One region of the Cognatiyoonia sp. IB215182 genome, then DNA from elsewhere that is predicted to be linked to it. Evidence: riboswitches for the same ligand, from Rfam matches in the RefSeq annotation. Region 1 holds a riboswitch; the other holds the start of a gene.
The links. Region 1 has a riboswitch for glycine ahead of gcvT (glycine cleavage system aminomethyltransferase GcvT). Riboswitches for the same ligand answer to the same signal wherever they lie in the genome.

Region 1 (7,693 bases):
CCTTCATCAACTGCAGATTTCATGACCGCTGACTGCAAGGGCCCAACATCCACGGTGATTGTGTCAAAGAAGGTCGTGGGGCGTACATCAAACCCGCCCTGCTTCAGACCTTCGGCCAGACGCGCGGTTTTGCGGTGGATGCGTTGCGCGATGGCTTTCAGCCCTTCAGGCCCATGAAAGACAGCATAGAATCCGGCCATCACCGCCAGCAAGGCCTGTGCGGTGCAGACATTGGATGTGGCCTTTTCCCGTCGGATATGTTGCTCGCGGGTTTGCAGCGACAGGCGATAAGCGCGGTTGCCGTGGCTGTCGATTGAAACCCCGACAATCCGGCCGGGCATGGAGCGCGCAAATGCCAGTTTCGTGGCCATGTAGGCAGCATGCGGGCCGCCATAACCCACGGGCACGCCAAACCGTTGCGTTGTGCCAACGGCAATATCCGCTCCCATCGCGCCCGGTTCTTTTAACAGGGTCAGGGACAGCGGATCGGCTGCAATGATCCCAATCGCTTTGTTGTCATGAAGCTGCGTGATCTGATCGGTGAAGTCACGGAGATGGCCGTGGGTGCCTGGGAACTGAAAGATCGCGCCAAAGACCACGCTGGCATCCAGATCGTCAGGTGCGCCAACTACCACCTCAATCCCCAAAGGTGCGGCGCGCGTTTGGATCACTGCAATGTTCTGCGGGTGGCAATTCGCGTCCACAAAGAAGGCCGTGGCCTTTGATTTGCTCACGCGTTGGGCCATGGTCATCGCCTCAGCGCAGGCCGTCGCCTCGTCCAACAAGGACGCATTTGCGATCTCAAGACCGGTTAGGTCGGACACCATCGTCTGAAAATTCAAAAGTGCCTCAAGTCGCCCCTGACTGATCTCAGGTTGGTAGGGTGTATAGGCTGTGTACCACGCAGGGTTCTCTAGAATGTTGCGTTGGATAACCGGTGGCGTCACCGTGCCGTGATAACCCTGCCCAATCAGCGAGGTCAGGACCTTGTTCTTGGAGGCCGTGACACGCATGTGGTGTAAGAGCTCCCTTTCCGACTTGGCCTTGCCAAAGGCGAGCGGTTTTTGTTGGCGGATCCGTTGCGGTAATGTGTCGTCAATCAATGCGCCAAGGTCTTTTGCCCCCACGACGGCCAGCATCTCTTCCATTTCCGACGGCGACGGGCCGATATGGCGACGGTTGGCGAAATCATAAGGCAGATAGTCTGTGGGTGTGAAAGTCATGGCGCGTCTCCGTTACCCGATCATCGCTTTGTAGGCGGCTTCATCCATCATGTTGTCCAGTTGCGAGGGGTCAGACGGTTTGATTTTGAAGAACCAGCCATCGCCAAACGCGTCTGAATTGGCCAGACTCGGGTCTTCGGCCAAGGCTTCGTTCACCGCGGTAATCTCTCCGTCCACCGGTGCCAGAATGTCTGATGCAGCTTTTACACTTTCGATTACGACGATTTCGTCATCTTTGGTGACACTTGTCCCCACTTCCGGCAGTTCCACAAACACCAGATCGCCCAATTGGGTGGTCGCATGATCGGTGATGCCGACGATGTAGACATCCCCATCAGCCCTGAGCCATTCGTGCTCTTCGGTGTATTTCATGGCATATCTCCCTTTTATCGTTTGAAATTCGCGGGTGTGAATGGGAGCTTTGCCACACGCAGCGGCTGTCGCTTACCGCGTAGCTCTCCAAAGATGGTGGTGCCGACCTCGGCCTGTGCGGCAGGCACATATCCCATGGCGACCGGCCCCCCCACGGTAGGCCCAAACCCACCAGAGGTGATGACGCCAATCGGAGTTTCGTCATCCACATTTGCAAAAAGCACGACACCTTCACGCATCGGCGCGCGGCCTTCCGGGATCAGGCCAACCCGCCTTTTGCGCGCTCCCGCTGCGAGTTGGCCCAGAACGATGTCGGCGCCCGGAAAGCCCCCGGCGCGGGCGCCGCCAGACCGGCGCACCTTTTGGATGGCCCAATGCAAGGTCGCCTCAACCGGTGTCGTTTCCGCGTCAATGTCATGCCCATGCAGACAAAGACCCGCCTCAAGTCGCAGGGAATCCCGCGCACCCAAACCAATTGCTTCAACGTCGGGATGATCGAGCAGAGCTTGTGCTAGCGCTGTAGCATCCCCCGCCGGCACCGAGATTTCAAAACCATCTTCTCCGGTGTAGCCAGACCGGGACACCCACGCCACGGCCCCGTTCAGTGTTAGGGTGGCCACGTCCATAAATGCCATGTCACGCACGCGTGGATCCATCTTTGCCAACACTTCTTCGGCGGCAGGCCCCTGCAGCGCAAGAAGCGCCCGATCGGTGAGCTCGGTGACAGTGATATCTGGCTCCAGCGTCGCTCGCATCAGCGCGATATCCGCTGCTTTGCAGGCCGCATTCGCAACCACAAACACATGGTCGCCCCGATTGGCCAGCATCAAATCGTCCACGATCCCGCCCTGATCGTTGGTGATAAACCCATAGCGCTGACGGTTTTGAGGCAAGTCCAAAATGCCGACTGGAACCAAACTCTCCAGCGCCAGCGCCGCATCCGCATAGCTTTCGCCCGACACGACCACTTGACCCATGTGGCTGACGTCAAACAAGCCCGCCTTGGTGCGGGTGTGCAGGTGTTCTTTCATCACCCCTAGGGAATACTGGACAGGCATTTCGTAGCCAGCGAAAGGCACCATCCTCGCGCCAAGCGACCTGTGCAGGTCATGCAGGGGAGTGTGAAGCAAATCTGACATCGCGCACCATCACCTTTCGCAGGTCCGCGCGATTGTTCACATCAAGCGGCACCGGTTGGTCCGAGGGCTTAGCCCCCGCTTTGGTGCCTCCTCTGTCCATTTGCCTGAGATCGCTATCCCTTCGGCGGGTGCGCTTGCACCACTCTCCAGAGTTATTCCCCACTGCGTCGGTCCTGTGGCCTGAGAGATTCCGAGGCGGTTGCTCCTTCGGCACCAGCGATCTGGTTCTCCCGACGTGTGGGCTATATGTCTCCTATCGGAAATTTTGGTGTAGTACTAGAGAATTAATCATGCCGAAATGGGCGCAAGGGCGGTTCAGTTTTAACGTTCTCCATGATCTCGAACGACTGTTTCGGTGATTTGCATTCCATCGCAGCATGACAGCTGCCGCACATTCGAGCGCTTACTACACTCGCGATAGCCATCCACACAGGGGTGAGCTTCGTCCCCAGGGGTTGCAGTCGTTCAGCCGTCGATCACGCTGCCTCAGCACCCGCGGGATATGGTCAAGGGCTGCAGTGGGGCGCCTGCACGGGCGGCCCTAAAGACCAGTAGACGACGCTTGCTGCGCGTGCGATGGCAGACAGGAAGACCTTCGGACATCTAGCATATCGGGTTGCCACGCCCCGCCAGTCCTTGAGCCTGCCGAACATGATCCCGATCCGGTTGCGACGTTTGTACCGCCGCCAACCGTATTTCGCAGTTGTCTTGAGTCGCTTTCGATCGGGGGTGAAGATAACCCCGCTCAGAACACGCAGCTCATCGACGCGTGGCTTACCCATGGGCCCCCTGGAACAAGGGCTCAAGGCAAGCCATCTGCGCATCTGTGAGCCAGAAAAGATCAGACAAATTCAGCGCTCGTTTGCGAGCCGTCAACCATGCCATTTATCGGAATTCAATGGGTCCTGACTCTAACGGACCAGAACGACGTCTTCGCGGATATTTAGCGCCTCTGTCGCAGCAGCGATCAGATATTTGGCGACCGCCCAGCGCGATATCAGGCCGTTGCGCCATATGGCGGAGTCGCACAACACCTGATAGCTGAGCGCATCGCGGTTATCGGTCAGGATCACGGGCCGCACGATAGTCCAATCAAGTGCGCTTTGCATGATCATCTCTTCCTGAATATCCTTATCCGCATATGGCCGCCCAAGGATCGCACGGTGGCCCATTCGCTCAATCGTGCTCATCGCGGACTGGCTGCGGCCCGCGCCGAAACCGGTGACGGCAAGAAGCCGTTTGACGCCGGCCTTCTCCATCTCCGGCAGAAGAACCTGAGTAGAGGCGGAAAAGAGCGTCACCTTTTTCCACAGTTTGCCGAGCGTCTTTTCAACGCCCAAAGCGTAGATCACCGCATCCACCCCATCGAGCGCACCCGCCACATCGGCAGCGACCAGCGCATCGCCCGCCACACTCTCTAGATTGTCGCGCGGTGCCATCTCGCCCGCGCGACGGGAAAAGGCGCGCACGATCAGTCCCCTGGCGAGCCCCACCTCAACAGCGCATTTCCCAATCCCCGAGGTCGCTCCCATAATCAGCACGCGCTTGGTCATTTGTTCCCTTTCTCAGGCCGGTTTCTGTGCCGTCCCCATGAAAATCACCATCGTGCCCGGCAACCTGCCAAAGAGGAAATCTCCGCGCCGGTTGATCCCGCGCGGCCCAAGTCCAACGGTTTTGCCGGGGCTCAGGCCCGCATTCTCCAACTCACGGCGCAACTCAGCAGGTTTGATGAACATGGCCGGGTCATGCGTGCCTTTGGGCAGGATGCGCAGGATATCCTCGGCCATCGTGATCGTCACAAAGCGGGCAAGAGGATTGCGGTTGATGGTGTCGAAAAGGAGGACACCACCGGGGCGGAGGACACGCGCGACCTCAGAGATGACCTGCGTCAGGTCGCTGACATGTTCCAACACATCCACGCAGACAACAGCATCAAATGCATCGTCCGGGTAAGGCAGCGCCTCGCCCACACCGACATCATAGGTGATCTCGCGGCCCGTCGCTGCTGCATGTGCCCGCGCCGCTGCGATTGCATCTGCGGCGGGGTCTATTCCAGTAACCTTCGCACAAAGGTCATGGATCGCCTCTGCCATGAAACCACCTGCGCAGCCAAGGTCCAGCACGTCCTTGCCGGGCCAATCGATGAAGCGATCAAACCAGGCGAGCCTGCCCGGCACCATGTTCTTCAGCGTGCGAACCCAGCGGATATCGTCCGACCACCATTGATCGGCCACATCATCATAGATTGCCAGATTGTTCCGCTCCGGGTTTGCCATCTTCGCGCTTTCATCTTGCCCGGACAACAAGCTAGCCCTTTGGACACGGTTTCAAGCGTCAGAGATGTCGCGGTTTATGCGAGCAGCGCCACTGGCGCTGGCGCGGTACTCACCCCTGCGCTGGCCACGCTGAGCGGCCAGCGGATGAACAGGATCGCAGTGTCCGTGATCTGATGTGCAGCAAGCGTTGCGGCGATATCCGCAACGCCGCATGTTGCAGTCACCTGTCCGGGCCGCTGCGCATTGGCAACAATCTGCACCTCAAGCGGGATACCGCGATGGCTTCGCGCGAGCTGGTCCGAGATATCCGCCGCGGCACCTACCCCCATATAAAGTGCCACACAGCCGCCGGGTTTGAGATCGCGAACGGCCTCCGGAACGACATAGCCGTTCTTCAGATGTCCGGTGCTGAATGTCAGCGTGTTGATCTCATCCCGCTCGGTCAGGCTCTCGCCCATCGCGGCAGCGGCGGCGCAGGCGGCCGTTACGCCGGGCACGACCTCCACCGCAACTCCGGCCTCTTTCAGTGGGCGCATCTCTTCATTGCTGCGACCAAAGATGCCGGGATCGCCGCATTTCAAGCGCACAACCCGTTGTCCGCGTTTCGCCGCCGCCATCAGTGTCTGGCTGATCTTCTCTTGCGGCCAGCTATGGCATCCGGGGGCCTTGCCGACATAGACCCGCTCCGCATCGCGGCGGGCCAGTTCGAGGATCTCAGGTTCCAAGAGCCGGTCGTAATAGATCACATCCGCCTCTTGCAGGCGCTGGACGCCGCGCAGGGTGATCAGGTCTTTCGCGCCCGGCCCCGCGCCGACGAGGCTGACGCTGCCTTCTTGCCTTGTGCCGAACTCACCGGTTTCGATGGCCGCCTTGATCATCTTGGCCGCGTCCCGCTCAGCTCCGCTGGCAAAGACCCGGCGAGGGGCATCGTTGAACACCCAGCGCCAGAGATCCCGTCGGGCGCGCGGGGCAAGTCGGGCGGCAGCGGCATTACGCAAGCGCCCCGCAAGATTGGCCAGATCGCCCAGACGCGGCTCCAGCACCTCCTCCAGCTTTGTTTTGATCTGCCGGGCAAGAACCGGTGCCGTGCCTTCCGTGCCAATGGCTACAACCACCGGATCGCGGTCCACAATGGATGGCGTGATCGCGTCGCAAAGACCTGGCTGGTCGACCACATTCACCGTAGCCCCGCCCGCCTTTGCCAGCGTATGCAGTGCCATATCGGCACCAGGGCAACCGGTCGCTACGAAAACCAAAGCAGTTTCAGCGAAAAGCGCGGGCGTTATCGGGCCGGTCATATGCGTGACGCGGCCCTCGGCCACCAGACTGGCCAATTCATCGTCAAGCTGAGGCGCAAGAATCGTCACATTGGCTTCGGTCTTCAGGATCAGTCGCGCCTTCTGCGCGGCCTGCTCGCCTCCGCCAGCGATCACCACGCGGCGTCCGGCCATCTGAAGAAACATCGGAAAGGTTTTCATGCGGACAGGCTTTCTTGTTGGTGGCGGGTGGCCCAAAGGTCATCGGCCATGTCTTGTGCGGCGGCAAAATCGGGCGCGGCTTTCAAGGTCCACAAGGCCAACGCCGCAGTTCCCGTAACGGTCGCGACGGCAAAAGGATCATTGACCGTCCCGCGCCAGAGCCCGCGCAGATCGACTTTGTGGTCCACTTCGTGCAGGCGGCGCGTGGCGTCCAAGATGGGTGGCGCGCTGGCTTCGATATGCGCGCCATCCCGCAGGCCAAACACCTGAATGGCCTTGCCCGGATGCCGTTCGAACTCGCCGCCGCCGCCCTTGATGATGCTCAGATCGCGCTGCCCCAGCATTTCAGCCGCTTGCGCCTGCAGGCTACGGTACGAGGGGTGAAACACGCCTTGCACCGTCGCCGGCGCACCTGACGGGTTCCACATGCGCAAAACCGTGTTGAAGCAGGACCGCAGGCCAAACGTGTCGCGCAGCTTCAGAAGCGAAAACGCGGCGGGGCTGAGCGCTTCGAGTGGCGTGTAGCGCACATGCGGCCCGGCGAGTGCCAACGCGTCGCGGACGGATGCGGTGACGGATTGATGAGAGTTCCAGCCATGCATCGAAATCGTATAGCCCGCCTGCCCCACAAGCCGCGCGGCCAGCAGAAAGAGCGGGGCACCCCGGCTGCGCCCGGCGGCATAAGACGGCCAATCAAGATCAGCCTGCGTGAGCTTTCCTTGCACATGCGCGCGCAAGGCGGCGGTGAAGCCGGCGATCTCTTCTGCTGTTTCCCCACGCAAACGCATGACCATCAAGAGTGCGCCAACGGCCTCAGGCGCGGCTTGCCCTTGCAGGATCAGCGTCATCGCCTGCTGCGCCTCATCCAGCGTCATGGACCGGGCGCGGCCTTTGCCGCGTGCAACGATCTGGACAAAGGGCGCGAGGCTCATTCGGCGGCCATCGGAACCGATGCCTCCTCCAATAGGGCCGCGAGTTCGGGCTTGCAGGACCCACAATTGGTACCCGCACATGTGACTTCCCCCAATACGGCAACACTGCGCGCACCCTCGGCTGCGGCCACGAGCAATGTGTTACGGCCCACATTGAAGCACGCGCAGACCGTCGGGCCAGGATCAGGCTGATCGGCGGGCGTGCGCCCCGCAAGCGCCTGTAGCGGTGCGGTCGTCGTCCCGATCACTGCGACGACCGCCGCGCGGGAGAGG
Region 2 (7,693 bases), on a different contig from region 1:
TTGCCGTCCCAAGCGCGCAGCTGTGCGATCAGATCCATGGCGACAGCATAGGGCGATTGCACCGACACCCGTCAACGGCTAGATCGCTGGGCAAGCCTGCAGAAAGGACCCGCCATGCCTGATGACCGTCTGATTGTTGCAATGGATGTCCCCAATGTGCTGGACGGGTTGGAACTGGCCAAGACGCTCGGCGACAGCGTCAGCTTCTACAAGATTGGTTTGGGCATGCTGACGGGCGGCGGGTTGGCGCTGGCCAACGAGCTCAAGCAGGAGCATGGCAAGCGCATTTTTCTGGATATGAAGTTCTTTGACATTGGTGCCACGGTGGAGGCCGCCGTGCGCGGAGTCGCGCAATTCGACTTGGATTTTCTGACGGTGCATGGCGACCCGCATGTGGTCCGCGCTGCGCGCGAAGGAGCTGGCGGGTCAGAGATGAAGATCCTCGCCGTGACCATCCTGACGTCGCTTGATCGGGAGGATCTGGACGCCTCGTGCATCAAGGCGGGTGACGTGGCCGATCTTGTGCAGGAACGGGCTGCGATTGCGCTCGCAAACGGCGCGGACGGAGTGATCGCGTCCCCGCAAGAGGCCGTACTGATCCGGGCCTTGCCAGAAGCAGCAGGCAAGCTAATCGTCACACCCGGTGTGCGCCCGGCAGGTGCTGCTTTGGGGGATCAGAAACGGGTGATGACGCCCGCGCAAGCCATCGCAAACGGGGCGGATCATGTGGTTGTGGGGCGGCCCATCTGGCAAGCGGCTGATCCGCGTCAGGCAGCGCTGGATATTCAGGCCGAGCTTGCCTCGCCGCAAGCAATGACCCCCAACCACTAGGGTCGGGGGCCAAAAAATCTCAGATTTTTTGAACAAAACTCTGTGTCAGAGTTTTGCGGCACTCAGTCGTTGACGTCTTTGTGCCAGATCTTCACTTGTCCTGTGGGCAAGGCGAAAAACTTGCGCATCAAGAGGTACGAGATCAGCGACAGAACGGCGAAGACGGCCAGGGTCAGTGCAAGGCCGCTTGCCGACACGCCGAAGATCAGCAAGAGGCCGACCATCGCAGCACCCAGTGCAAAGCCAAGCGAGACAAAGCTGGGCACAAGCACCTCAATCGTTGCAAGCACCAAAGCCGCTGACATCCAAACCCACCATTCCGTCCAAAGAGGCATTATCCACGTCCTTTCAACATCTGGAATGCGTTGCCGAAAGCATCAATCGCATTGGCCGGCAACACAACCGTCTGGCTACCCTGACCATCGCCCAGCTTGTTCAACGCTTCAACCTGTTTCAGCGCAACCTGATACTGCGCCGCTTCCAAGCCATTCTCGGCAATCGCGACGGCAACGACCTGCGTGGCATAGGCTTCTGCATCCGCAAGAACCCGGCGCGCCTTCGCGTCCTGTTCGGCGGCGTAAAGCTCCGCATCCGCCTGCAGCTCAACAGACCGCTTTTGACCCTCGGCCTCGGTCACTTGCGCACGGCGGGCACGTTCGGCGTTCAGCTGCTGCAACATCGCATCGCGCGTCGCTTGATCGAGGTTCACATCCAGAATTTCGGTCCGAGTGACCTCAATTCCCCAATCATCAACCTGCTGCGCCACCTGAGACCGCACGGCATCGATCAGATTTGCGCGGTTTGCCTGCACCTGGTCCAGTTCCATCCGACCAATCTCGGACCGGATGATACCCGCAACAGTCGTCGAAATCGCACCATCCACGTCGCGGATCCGGTACACTGTCTTTTCCGGCTCAATGATCCGGTAAAAGACCGAGGTTTCGACCTGCAGCAGCACGTTGTCCGATGTAATCGCGTCCTGCTGCATTGATGGCAGCTGACGTTCCAGGATCGACACTTTGTGCCGCACGCGGTCAAGGAATGGCACGATAAAGTTGATCCCTGGCCCAAGAACCGACCGCAATCGGCCCAGACGTTCCACCACAAATTTCTCGGATTGCGGCACGATCCGGACACCGGCCATGATGCAGACGATGATGAACACCGCCAGCAGCAGGTAGAGCACATTCTGGCCCAGGAATTCGGCAAACATTTCTTCAATTGGCATAAAGCTGTCCCTCTATGATTGTGGTGGACAGATATGCATTTAAGGGGCCGTTTTCAAAGCAGTTTGTGATTTACTTGGGGTGAAGTTTGGCCGCATTTTCCCCGCGACAACTTGCGCCACAATGTCAGCGGTTGCCGCCGACAAGGTCCAACCCAGATGCCCGTGGCCGGTATTGTAGAACACCCGCGGCTGTCGCCCAGCCCCTACACGCGGCATCATATTAGGCATCATCGGGCGCAGGCCCGCCCAAGGAACGACGTTTTCTGTGCTAACCTCCGGGAAATGGGTCTCGCACCACTTGACCAGCGGCTGCACGCGATCCGCTCGGATGTCGCGGTTTTCGCCGTTGAACTCGGCCGTTCCCGCAATCCTAAACCGGTCCTTGCCAAGTCGTGAGGTCACGATCTTGGCTTTGTCATCAAGCAGCGAAACGCTGGGTGCCGCCGCTTGCGAGGCAGCGCCGTCCAGATTCACGGTGATCGAGTATCCCTTCACCGGATAGATATTCACGCGGTCCCCCAGCATCTTGGCGAAGGACCGCGATGCGACACCGGCACAGACCACAATGCCGTCAAAGCGCTGTTCCTCTTTGCCCCGCAAAGTAACACAATCGGCGTCGGCGCACACATCCTCGACCGCGTGCCCCATCTGAAACTGCACACCCTGCCCGCGCAGCCAATCAGCCAAGCCAACCGCAAATTTATGGATATCACCAGTGCTGTCACTTTCGGTCCAGAACCCGCCCAGAATGTCGCCCCGCAGATTGGGTTCTTTCGCCAGCACCTCGTCCGGCGTCAGCTCTTGCCGCGCGAGGCCGCCATGAGCCAAAAGGCCAGTCACCCGACGCGCATGGTCGAAATCCTTCTGGCTTTTGTAGAAATGCAGGATGCCTGCTGGCGTGAAATCAAAATCGACGCCTGACCGGTCGGCCATCTCGGTGAGCCCGGCCCTAGCTGTCACCGCAAGACGCGCGGTCTCAATCGTGTTGGCACGGTAGCGGGGGATATTGGCCAGAAACGCGGCCATCCAGCTGATCTTGTGCCAGCCCGGGCGCGGGTTCACGGACAGCGGGGCATCTTTCTGCAGCATCCAGCGAATGCCCTTGATCACGGTCGACCATTGGTTCCACACTTCCGCGTTGGAGGCACTCAACTGCCCACCATTGGCAAAGCTGGTTTCCATCGCAGCATAACGCTGGCGATCAAAAACAGTGACGTCAAACCCACGTTTGTGAAGTGCATAAGCGGTGGTGACCCCGGTAATTCCGGCACCCAGAACAGCAATATGAGGCATGGCACATCTCCGAACCATCTAAGCCCCCGCCGTCTGCTGTACCTGAGAGATTCACCCGATCCGGGCTTGCTCCTTCGGCGGGCCATCATGCTGGCCTCTCTTCGGCGTGTTGCACCCTGACCGGTCCTTTTGCCTGAGAGTGACCGGGGCGGTTGCTCCTTCGGCGCCGGACCTGACCGAACTCTCCCGGTCAGCGTGTTTCCTATCGGAAACTCATAGACAGATCGCCGCAGAAAGCAACACACATTTATGTGGCCAGCGGCCGCATAGGCGCGAACTGTCAGCATGCTTGCTAAAAACCCCTGCAGCGCAGCTATGAGATGCAGTTCTCAAGAACGCTGCCTATCATGCGGCGGTCCATCCCCACCAGGTCAATCCGAGCCCAGACACGCGATCCATCCGCACGTGAAAGATGGTAGCTTACATCGATGGCGGTCAGCGTCGCGATGTCGGGCAAAGCGTCGCGATCTAGTGTAAACTCAACAAACCCGCGCCCATCATTTGTCCATGTTGCGACCTCATCAATGACGATGGAGGTTTCAACAGCAGGTTGATCGACTGGCATCTGGTTCCATACCTTGATTTCTGCCGAACCCCGGTCTGACATAAACTCGCCCGTCGCCGTCAACAGGAAACGTATGTCCGTATCACTACGACAATACGCGGTGAGATGTGTCGCGCGATCATATGGATAGGGCGTGTCCTGCCGTTCGCTAAAAGCGACCAGGCCACCGTTATAAGGTTCCAGCACAAGTGCTGAGAACGCCCGCGCCGGGATGTACACCAGATTGAATTGCTCCAACTCCTGATCAGAAAACGGGTCAGAAGCGTCCTCTCGCAACAGGACTGCCGGATCAATGGATTGCGCCATCAACAACGCTGTGGCGCGCACAACATCTTTAACTGCTTCGTTTGATGCGGCAGCAAATGTGTCAGGCCCCGAAAACGACAGGCGACTGCCAGATGCAAGGTATCTTGCTTCCCCGCCTGCATAGGCAAAAAGACACGCATTTTGACAAACGCCACTCCCCGGTTCTCCAAAACCCTTGGTGCCAACAAAAGTCGACAATCCTCTTTCGCGGATCAGCTCGCCCAAGGCAATCGCAGCAGCGGCGTCACCTCCGTCGCTGTTCAGCATCACACTCCCGCCATCCATCTGGGACTGTTTGGTCGCAAAATCCGCCACAGTCTCGGCAGTGATCGTTCCGTCAACAACGATTGAACAGCTTTCCCAAACGTTCGCGAAACAGACATTTTCAATCGTCGCAGCCGCAGCGTGAATAGGAGAAAGGAAAAGCAATAAAAATAAGAGCCGCTTTGATCGCATTCTGCGTTTCCTCTATTGGCACCTTGTCAGATGCTTTACTCTGACCTCGTGGGGCTGAAGTGTCGACTCCGTCAAAACGATGTTGAAGAACGGTGGTCACAGGTATTGTATGACAACGTGCCGGCTGCTCAGCGGGTATGCGCCTTCAGGACGACGGCGCGACGGCTTACAAGTTCAACCCACCCGTCTCTGCCACCCATTTGGCCAACCGGACATCATACGAAGGCACGCGATCTGGCAACGCGATGAAAGCGTCCATCTCAAACAATGCCCAGCGCTGGCCCTCATCACCGAAGACGATGTCGTTGACCGTGTCGGCAGGCATCTGCGCCACGAAGAACGCATTCCATTTTTCAGGCGCTGTGAGCGATTGAAAACTGTTCTCCCACAGAACCGCGGCATGTGGCAGCACCAGCCCAAGTTCTTCTTCCAACTCGCGTGACAAAGTCTCAAATGTGGTTTCATCGCCCTCGCGCCCGCCACCCGGCAAATCCCAAAGATTTGGATAGGAAATATGAGGCAGGTCATCGCGCAGGATACTCACCAACTGATCACCAAGAAACAGCGCCACCTTGGCCCCGTGATGCGGTTGCGTTGTGTCCATGCGCTCCCCCTCTTACATTGGCGATATGCCCGCCCTTTGCCGCGATTGCCTTACCACATTTGAAAGCGATGGCCGTTGCCCGGCCTGTCGCAGCCCGCGCGTGACCCGGCATGCGGAACTCTTTGACCTTAGCATCGCGCATATGGATTGCGATGCGTTCTATGCGTCCGTGGAAAAGCGAGACAATCCTGATCTTGCCGACAAGCCAGTCATTATCGGTGGCGGCCGCCGTGGCGTCGTGTCCACCGCCTGCTATGTCGCGCGGATCAAGGGTGTAAAATCCGCGATGCCGATGTTCAAGGCGCTGCAGCTTTGCCCGGAGGCCGTGGTCGTCCGCCCCCGCTTTGATGCCTATGTCGAAGCCTCCCGCGCCATCCGGGCGATGATGGATGAACTCACGCCGGTGGTCGAACCCCTATCACTCGACGAGGCGTTCATGGACCTGACCGGAACCGCGCGCCTGCATCACGCGCCGCCTGCCGTGATGCTCGCCCGTCTGGTCAGGCGGATGAAAGATGAATTGGGCCTAACCGGCTCCATCGGTCTGAGCCATAACAAGTTTCTGGCCAAGGTCGCCTCTGACCTCGACAAGCCGCGCGGGTTTTCGATCATCGGGAAGGAAGAGACGACCGCGTTCCTGCGCCCCAAATCCGTGCGCCTGATATGGGGGATCGGCCCCGCTGCCCAGACGAGCCTCAACAATGCGGGCATCCGCACGTTTGACGATCTTCTGCGCTGGGACCGGCGCGATCTGCACGAGCGGTTTGGCGGGATGGGCGAGCGTCTCTATTCTCTCGCCCGTGGTGAGGATGGGCGACGCATCTCTCCCCATGCACCAGTCAAAACACTGTCAAATGAAACCACATTTCATGAGGATACGGCGGATATCGACATCCTTGATGGGCATCTCTGGCGCATGGCCGAAAAGGTCAGCGCGCGCGCCAAGGCCAAGGAAAAAGCGGGCCGGGTTGTGACGCTGAAGCTCAAAACGCATGATTTCAAGCTGATCTCAAAACGGCAAAGCCTGCACCACCCGACACAAATCGCAGACACAGTCTACCGCACCGCGCGCGGCCTTTTTGATCAGGTCAGCGACAGGGGCCCGTTTCGCTTGCTTGGCGTGGGCCTCTCCGACATCACGTCTGATGCCGATGCCGACCGCGAAGGCGACCTTCTTGACCCCGATGCCGCCAAGCGGGCCGAAGCCGAACGCGCCGCCGACAAAATCCGCGAGAAGTTCGGACATGACGCGATTATCAAAGGGCGGGCCTTGCGGTAATCGGTCTTGACCGAACCTTGTCCCAAACCCTAGGGTTTGGATATTGATCACATCGAACAATGGGAGGGCACAAGCTGAGCATGCGTATCATCCGCCGACTTCAGCATGGTCCCCGTTTCGCCCTGTAAATTCGTTTGCAGGGCATGATCACAAATTGATCTGCCCATCCGGCCGCTTTTGCGGCACCCTTTTGTGATCAGAGCATCTCATGAGCATTATGAATATCAACGGCTTGGGCGTCACCCTCGGTGAACCGCCTTTTGCCGACCTGAACCTCACCATCTCCAAAGGCGACCGCATCGGACTTGTCGCCGCCAATGGGCGCGGCAAGTCGACTCTGCTGGCCTGTCTTTCGGGCGATCTTGACCCCACAACGGGTGACATCACACGCGCACGCGGTCTGCGCATCGGCCATGTCGCGCAATATGTGTCGGGCGCGGCTTTGCAGAAAACACTCTACGATCTGGTGTTGGCAGCATTGCCGGAAGAGCAGGCCGCCTATGAAAGCTGGCGCGTGGATGTGGTTCTGGGCGACTTGCAGGTCCCGCACGATCTGCAGCAAAAGCCGCTTTCCGCGCTCAGCGGCGGCTGGCAACGCACCGCCCTTTTGGCTGCGGCCTGGGTGACCGAGCCTGACCTCTTGCTATTGGACGAGCCGACCAACCACCTTGATCTTCATCGGATCGCGCTGCTGCAGGATTGGCTAGGGACCCTGCCGCGCGATGTGCCTGCCGTGATCACGAGCCATGATCGCGCCTTTCTGGACGCGGTCACCAACCGGACACTATTTTTGCGGGCCGAACGCAGCCGTGTGTTTCAACTGCCCTACACGCATGCCCGCGCCGCATTGGACGAGGCCGATGCGGCCGATGAACGGCGCTTTGCCAACGACCTTAACAAGGCGAAACAATTGCGGGCGCAAGCGGCAAAGCTGAAGAACATCGGGATCAATTCGGGTTCTGATCTGCTGATAACCAAAACCAAACAGCTCAGCGAACGTGCCGCCAAGATTGAGGAATCGGCCCGACCCGCACATCATGAGCGCCATGCAGGCGATATCCGTTTGGGCAATAGCGGCACTCATGCCAAGGCGCTGATAGCGTTTGAGGATGTGCCCGTGCTGGCACCCGA

Region 2: it holds a riboswitch for glycine, as region 1 does, so the genes downstream of both, SLH47_RS09595 (D-amino acid dehydrogenase) here and gcvT (glycine cleavage system aminomethyltransferase GcvT) in region 1, are expected to answer to the same signal.

Annotation. Positions count from the first base shown of each region.
Region 1 covers NZ_JAXBMB010000001.1:441,881-449,573, reverse strand. The annotation lists gene gcvP (aminomethyl-transferring glycine dehydrogenase) at 1-1,223, opposite strand, end outside; gene gcvH (glycine cleavage system protein GcvH) at 1,236-1,595, opposite strand; gene gcvT (glycine cleavage system aminomethyltransferase GcvT) at 1,610-2,734, opposite strand; glycine riboswitch at 2,893-2,977, opposite strand; partial or broken gene SLH47_RS02310 (hypothetical protein) at 3,241-3,462, opposite strand; gene SLH47_RS02305 (NAD(P)-binding oxidoreductase) at 3,646-4,287, opposite strand; gene ubiG (bifunctional 2-polyprenyl-6-hydroxyphenol methylase/3-demethylubiquinol 3-O-methyltransferase UbiG) at 4,300-5,010, opposite strand; gene cysG (siroheme synthase CysG) at 5,085-6,488, opposite strand; gene SLH47_RS02290 (glycosyl transferase family protein) at 6,485-7,420, opposite strand; gene SLH47_RS02285 (nitrate reductase) at 7,417-7,693, opposite strand, start outside.
Region 2 covers NZ_JAXBMB010000004.1:176,928-184,620, reverse strand. The annotation lists gene SLH47_RS09615 (HEAT repeat domain-containing protein) at 1-68, opposite strand, end outside; gene pyrF (orotidine-5'-phosphate decarboxylase) at 115-831, shown strand; gene SLH47_RS09605 (hypothetical protein) at 894-1,166, opposite strand; gene SLH47_RS09600 (SPFH domain-containing protein) at 1,166-2,059, opposite strand; gene SLH47_RS09595 (D-amino acid dehydrogenase) at 2,099-3,352, opposite strand; glycine riboswitch at 3,464-3,551, opposite strand; gene SLH47_RS09590 (hypothetical protein) at 3,666-4,652, opposite strand; gene SLH47_RS09585 (NUDIX domain-containing protein) at 4,846-5,283, opposite strand; gene SLH47_RS09580 (DNA polymerase IV) at 5,309-6,562, shown strand; gene SLH47_RS09575 (ABC-F family ATP-binding cassette domain-containing protein) at 6,771-7,693, shown strand, end outside.